Regions from separate parts of the Rhizobium sp. TBD182 genome, predicted to be linked through region 1. Evidence: predicted binding sites of a transcription regulator. Region 1 holds the regulator's gene; each other region holds the start of a gene.
The links. Region 1 encodes PhoB, which activates phosphate uptake and scavenging genes when phosphate is short. Its sites were predicted from a motif close to TGTCATNNANCTGTCAT; they were not measured.
Positions count from the first base shown of each region.

Region 2: a site for PhoB is predicted at 1,338-1,354, ahead of T18_RS03460 (bifunctional 2',3'-cyclic-nucleotide 2'-phosphodiesterase/3'-nucleotidase). Genes of this name have one in related genera too.
Region 3: a site for PhoB is predicted at 1,129-1,145, ahead of T18_RS03735 (DapH/DapD/GlmU-related protein). Genes of this name have one in related genera too.

Region 1 covers NZ_BDLN01000001.1:1,409,092-1,411,292, forward strand. Annotated here, with positions in the region: gene T18_RS07070 (GcrA family cell cycle regulator) at 1-401, shown strand, start outside; gene phoB (phosphate regulon transcriptional regulator PhoB) at 701-1,384, opposite strand; gene phoU (phosphate signaling complex protein PhoU) at 1,416-2,141, opposite strand.
Region 2 covers NZ_BDLN01000001.1:679,552-681,752, reverse strand. Annotated here, with positions in the region: gene T18_RS03460 (bifunctional 2',3'-cyclic-nucleotide 2'-phosphodiesterase/3'-nucleotidase) at 1-1,259, opposite strand, end outside; gene T18_RS03455 (PilZ domain-containing protein) at 1,459-1,794, opposite strand; gene T18_RS03450 (DUF1203 domain-containing protein) at 1,893-2,201, opposite strand, start outside.
Region 3 covers NZ_BDLN01000001.1:737,810-740,010, forward strand. Annotated here, with positions in the region: gene T18_RS03725 (hypothetical protein) at 157-504, shown strand; gene T18_RS03730 (hypothetical protein) at 677-1,024, shown strand; gene T18_RS03735 (DapH/DapD/GlmU-related protein) at 1,183-1,815, shown strand; gene T18_RS03740 (GNAT family N-acetyltransferase) at 1,913-2,201, opposite strand, start outside.

The sequences.
Region 1 (2,201 bases):
TGCCGGGACGCGTCAAGGCTGGCGGTCCAGTGACTTCGGCACGCTCCGCGCCGAAGCGCACCGCTGCCCCTGCATCGCGTGCGACGACTTTCGCAGGTCGCGTCAACGCGGCACCGGCGCGCATCCTCACCCGTTCGAACGCGGCAACGGCGCTGCACGAGGAGATCGATATCGAGACCGCGCAGGTTCTCGATTACGTTCCTTCCAAGAACGTTGTCACGCCGATTTCCCGTCGCCTGACGCTGACGGAACTGACCGAGCGCACCTGCAAATGGCCGGTTGGCGATCCGCTGAAGGACGACTTCCATTTCTGCGGTTGTGAAGCGCTGGAATCTTCGCCCTATTGCAAGTTCCATGCGAAACTCGCCTACCAGCCGGTGAGCGAGCGCCGCAAGGCTTGAGTGTTGCGGCACGCATTCAGCACTCAAAAATTACGGGCCTTCGGGCCCGTTTTTTTATGACAAAAATAAAGCGGCTTTCTGGGCGGCTTGATGGCAGGCCGCACCCTTTCCCCTTACTATTGGGCGTGACCCCTCAATCCGGATTTCAACGCGCTGCCGATCTTCTCCGGTCAAAACGGACAATGGCATCGAGTTTGGCGGATACTCATATAGAAAAAGCCCGAAATCGTTTCAGATTTCGGGCTTCCTGATTTTTTGGTGCACTACTTCGCCAGCGAAACTATCTGGTTCCGCTTCGCTCAGGCTTCCATCGAATATCCCGCACCACGCACCGTGCGGATGACATCCTGCATGTGCGAGAAATTCAGGGCCTTGCGCAGACGTCCGACATGCACATCGACAGTGCGCTCGTCGACATAGATATCGTGACCCCAGACGCCATCCAGCAATTGCGAGCGGGAAAACACCCGACCCGGCGACGTCATCAGGAATTCCAGCAAGCGGAATTCCGTCGGGCCGAGGCGCACTTCGCGGCTTTTGCGGTGAACGCGATGGGTCTCGCGGTCCAGTTCGATATCGCCGCATTTGAGCACCGACGACAGAACCTCGGGACGGGCCCGACGCAACATGGCCTTGACCCGGGCCATGAGTTCCGGCGTCGAGAACGGCTTGACGACATAATCGTCAGCGCCCGTAGCGAGACCGCGAACCCGTTCGCTCTCTTCGCCACGCGCCGTCAGCATGATGATGGGCAGGCGTTCTGTTTCCGGCCGCATTCTCAAGCGCCGGCACAGTTCGATACCGGAGACACCGGGCAACATCCAGTCCAGGATGAGAAGATCCGGAATGCGCTCCTGCAGCCTGATTTCCGCCTCATCGCCACGGGGTATCGTGTCGACGTCGTATCCCTCAGCCTCGAGATTGTAACGAAGCAGGACGCTCAACGCTTCCTCGTCTTCCACAACTGCAATCTTGGGCACCATATGCTGAACTCCGCAAGCTTCTGCTTGTCTGTTACTCGGTCACCGAACCAAGCGTGTTGGAACTGTCGTCCTTCGGACGCTCGCCCTCCGGCTGGCTGCCGGTGGTCATGTAATAGATCGTCTCTGCGATATTCGTCGCATGATCGCCGATACGCTCGATGTTCTTGGCGCAGAACAGAAGATGCGTGCAGGTGGTGATGTTGCGCGGGTCTTCCATCATGTAGGTCAGAAGCTCCCGGAAGAGCGACGTGTACATGGCATCGATTTCCTCGTCGCGTTCACGGATCGCATTGGCCTTTTCGGCGGAACGCGTGGAATAGACGTCGAGGACTTCCTTGAGCTGCACCAGCGCCAGGTCGGACAGATGCTCGATGCCGCGGGCGAGCTTGCGCGGAACGCCGGTGCCGGCGACAGCGATAACGCGCTTGGCCGTGTTCTTGCCAAGATCGCCGACGCGTTCGAGATCGGCTGCGATACGCAGGGTGCCGATGATCTCGCGAAGGTCTGCCGCCATCGGCTGACGCTTGGCGATGGTTACAATCGCCTTGTCGCCAATTTCGCGCTCAGCATGGTCGAGAATGGTATCGTCCGAAATGACTTTCTGCGCAAGCGCAGCATCGGAATTGACGAGTGCGCGCACGGCGTCACCGCACATCTGCTCGGCAAGACCGCCCATTTCGGCGATGCGGCGCGTCAGAAACTTCAGTTCGTCGTCATAGGCAGACAGGATATGCGAATGGGTCGTTGTCTGTGTCATGGTCTATTCCTCCGGCTTGGCCTGCATGCGCGTGCCCAACAGCGGGGCACGGCAGAGGCA
Region 2 (2,201 bases), 730 kb from region 1:
AGCATGTCCTTGATGTACCACGTCTGGGCATTGGAGACGATCTGCACGGACGGGTCGTCGGCCACCAGCGCGAAGTAGGAATAGAGTGGCGCCGACGTCTTGCCGACCGGGCGACGCACATAGGCGAGCGCCGCTTCGTGATCTGCCTTGGCGGCGGCTATGACCTCCGGTTTGTCCGTGACATCTGCAACGACCTTGCGATTGTCGTCGCGGTGGTAGATCGGCCGGGCCTCGGAGGTGAAATCGACGATCTTCCAGCTTTTGCCGTCCTTTTCGAGCAGAAGGTCAATGAGGCCCATATGCGAGCCCCAGAAACCGGCCATCACGGCCGGCTTGCCCATCAGCGTACCCTTGACCGCATCCGCACCCTCGATGCCGTCCCATGTCTTCGGACCGGGGAAGACCAGATGCTGGTGACCAGTGAAGATGGCGTCAATACCTTCCACGCCCGCCAGATAAAGCGAGGCGTTTTCCATGCGATCGGTCTGGCCCTTGCCATCGATGCCGGAATGGGAAAGCGCGATGACGATATCGGCACCTTCTTCCTTCATGACCGGAACCCAGGCTTTAGCCGCCTCGACGATATCGCGCGTCTGGGCCTTGCCCTCCAGATTCTTGGAATCCCACATCATGATCTGCGGCGGCACGAAACCGATGATACCGACCTTGACCGGGCTGGTTACGCCTGCACCATCGCGGATCTGTTTCTCGAGGATGACGTAAGGCTTGAAGAACAGCTCATCCTGCTTGGGATCGGAAGCCAACTGACCCTTGGTGAGGTTGGCGCATACATAAGGGAAACCGGCGCCCGCCAGTGTATTGGACATATAGTCGAGGCCGTAATTGAATTCGTGGTTGCCAAGCGTGCCACAATCATAGCCAAGGACATTCATGGCGTTGATGACGGGATGCTTGTCGCCGGCCTTCATGCCGCGCTCATAGGCGATGTAATCGCCGAGCGGATTGCCCTGCAGGAAGTCGCCATTATCCACCAGCATCGAGTTTCCGGCCTCGGCACGGATGGCGCCGATGATCGAAGCGGTGCGCGCCAGACCCATCGTGTCGTTCGGTTTGTCGGCGTAATAATCATAGGGAAAGACGTGAACGTGGATGTCAGTCGTTTCCATGATGCGCAGATGCGCCTGGTTGGCTGCGGCGCGCGCGGCGAAGGGATGCAACAGCACCAGAGCCGAAGAGGCGGCGATGCCACCCAGAAGCGAACGGCGAGTGATGGGGTGGAGAGCGAGAAGCGACGACATGGGAACTCCTTCGTATGAAGCTTGCTCTGTCAGGAAAACGACAAGGTAGAAGCAATCCCCGAGGAGTCCATCATCAAAATGACAAGCCCGTGACGGACGGGCCAGTTTTCAACCGTTTGATAAATTTTTTGCCGCGCATGGCCCGCTTCGGGAATGCGCTATGTCCGATCTGCGCATTCCCCTTGTCGGAAACGTCTGCTTAGCGGGCGAGAGTCGGTTTTACTTCTTCGTGGAAGAAGCGGAAATAAGACGATAGTTGTGCCAGCGTGTTGGTGGAAAGTTTGAGTTGCAGGCCGAGCCGGTTCATGTGCTGCCATTGCACGACACCCTCGATGAAACCCAGATCTTCACTCTGCACCTTCACCCGGCTTCCTTTGGCGGCAGCGAAAGGTCCGTCCAGTTCGAGCGCCATGCCGGTGGCGGACAGGTCCACCACGCGGCCTCGGGTCGACTGGCTGAAATAGTGCACGGTCGCGTAGATCCGGGTCTTGCTACGGGTCGCAGTGCGGGTCGCCATATTGAGGTTGTTTGTCATTTCGCTACTCAAATCAATTGTTTCCGATGCTTGCATCATGACGTAGAAAGTTTGAGAGCCGTTTAGCCGTTTGCTTAAAATTGCAAGTAATCGCGCGATTATGCTGTGTCGATACGGCACTGATAGCAATTGTTGCGGGCGGAGCGCACATGCACATAAGCGACGTCTGCCCGCTCCAGAAGATGCGCTGCGCGTGAAAGGATTTCGTCCGTCGCCGTCACCGCGCCGGTGCCGTAGACGATGCGGTCGTCAGTGCCATAGCCGCGAACGATATAATCGGGGCTGTTAAGCATCGGGGGAAGGGCATCCGTCTGCGGATAGTGCTCACAGGCCTCAGCGTGAAGAAAGACTGGCCCCGTTTCCGCATAGGGCTGGAGCGAATGGAAGGGCCGGTAGGCGAGGATCAG
Region 3 (2,201 bases), 670 kb from region 1:
AAGGAGTGCCGGAATTCGTTCCGGCACCGTCAGCGCATCGGCGCAAGCTCAACTGAACGGAGCGTTCCTGCGGCCTGAAAAAGGAAGCGAGGCGCTCCGTTACTGTACCGACCCAACCTGACCCGGAACCCGGTTCCGAAACAGGAAAGACCCGTCATGCAGGACAATGCCGAACGACTGTATTACGCCCTGAGGAAAAGCTGGTCACTCGAAACCAGCAGCCTGTGGTCGAGAGAAAACCCAGCCAGGGGACAAGGCGGCGTTACAGCTCTTGTGGTGCAGGATATTTTCGGTGGCGACCTCGCCAAAACCGTCGTTAGCGGCGCCGACCATTTCTACAATATCGTCAACGGCACCCGCTGGGATTTCACCTTCACCCAGTTCGATATTCCGGTCGGTTACGAGGACAGGCCCGCCACCCGCACGGAGGCGATGGCAAGGGCCACGCCCCTGCAATATGCCTATCTCAGCGCCTGTATCAGGAAGGCGCTGGGGCACTGCTGACCCGTTTGCCCATGCGCGCCAGTCGATTGTGGTTTTGCCCCACCGAATCCGGCATGGCGATCAGCTATTGAGTGTAGTTTCAACACTGCGATCTAGTCTTTCCCGCAAAGCCGACACAATCCATGCGATAGTATCGGTGAGCGAAATGGCGCACCGATAGGAGAGAGGTTCGATGAGTGAGAGTTGCCCGGTTCTGACACCGGCTGAGCAGCAAGTTCAGGATATATTGGAACGGACGGAAGCGGCGATGATGGCCACCATTCACGCAGCGCTTGAGCGCGCCAGCAAACAGGCCGCCGAGGAACTCCAGGCCGTTGGCTCGGAAATACAGCCCCCGCCACATGACTATTTCGCCGCCGTCGCTCACCAGCAGCTTTTCCTGCTGTTATGCGGGGCCGACCCGGACACATTCGAGGGCGGAGACCCCGAAATCGCAGGTCATATCATTCGGAACGCTCAAAACATATCCGACCACTACTGGCAGAAGAAAAATGCCGCAGCGGATGTTTCGGGCAACTGACAGACTCTGCGTGAAGGCAAGATTTCGCTCCACGCGATGCAACACGCACAATCTGCATTTTTAGAGGGAATGGCCGGCCCGACCGGCTCCCTCGGCCTTTCCCACGTCACATGTCCTTCATCATCCCCGGTTAAGCAGGCCAAAATCCGGAGACTGGAATGGACTCGACCGCACAACTCAATCGCCCCAAGCTCGCAGAGACCATTATCCATTCGACAGCAAGCATAAGAGATTCAAGCCTCGGCGAATGCTGCGAAATTCTGGCGGATACATCCCTGCACAATGTCGAACTCGGGAACTACTCCTATCTTGGACACCGCTGCATGGTCGGTGATGCGACAATCGGAAAGTTCTGCGCCATCGCCGCAGAGGTCAGGATAGGCGCACCGAACCATCCGATGGACCGACCGTCCATGCATCGTTTCAGCTATTGCCCGGAATATTACTCTGCGGATGCTGTGCGCGACGACGCCTTCTTCGATCAGCGCAAGGCGGAACGTGCCATCATCGGTCACGACGTCTGGATCGGCCACGGGGTCATTGTCTTGCCAGGTGTAAAGGTTGGAGACGGTGCAGTGCTCGCGGCCGGCGCGGTCGTCACCAAAGACGTGCCGCCCTATACAATCGTCGGAGGCGTCCCCGCGAAGATCATTCGCGAGCGATTTTCGCGAACCGTCGCGGAGAAGCTGGCCTCTATCGCCTGGTGGAACTGGCCATTCGAGACGATCATGGCACGGCTTGCCGACTTTCAGTCGAGCGATATCGAAGCCTTTTGCGAGCGTTGGTACTGACACAATTCGTGCCCCAACGGCGAAAACGTCTGTTTGTTATTCGAAGAAAAATGCCAGCCGGCCGTCAGCCTCGCCACGGTGAGACAGAGTTGCAAAATCATGCAACCGACTTTTTCATATCGATGAGGATTTCACCTTCTCTTGACGGATGCGGGCGACGCCCGCACTCCTCAAAGCCGCAATCGCTGTAAAGCGCTATGTTCCTCGTCATCCGCATATTCGTGTAAAGGCGCAATTCGCCAATCCCACATTCCAAAGCGTGTAGCTCCGCGGAACGGAGAAGTGATTTCCCGATGCCTCTTCCCTGAAAGATGGGACTAACGGCTATGCTGTAAATCATGAGATATCGGTGATGGCTTTCGAGAACCACCAATCCAGACGTTTCG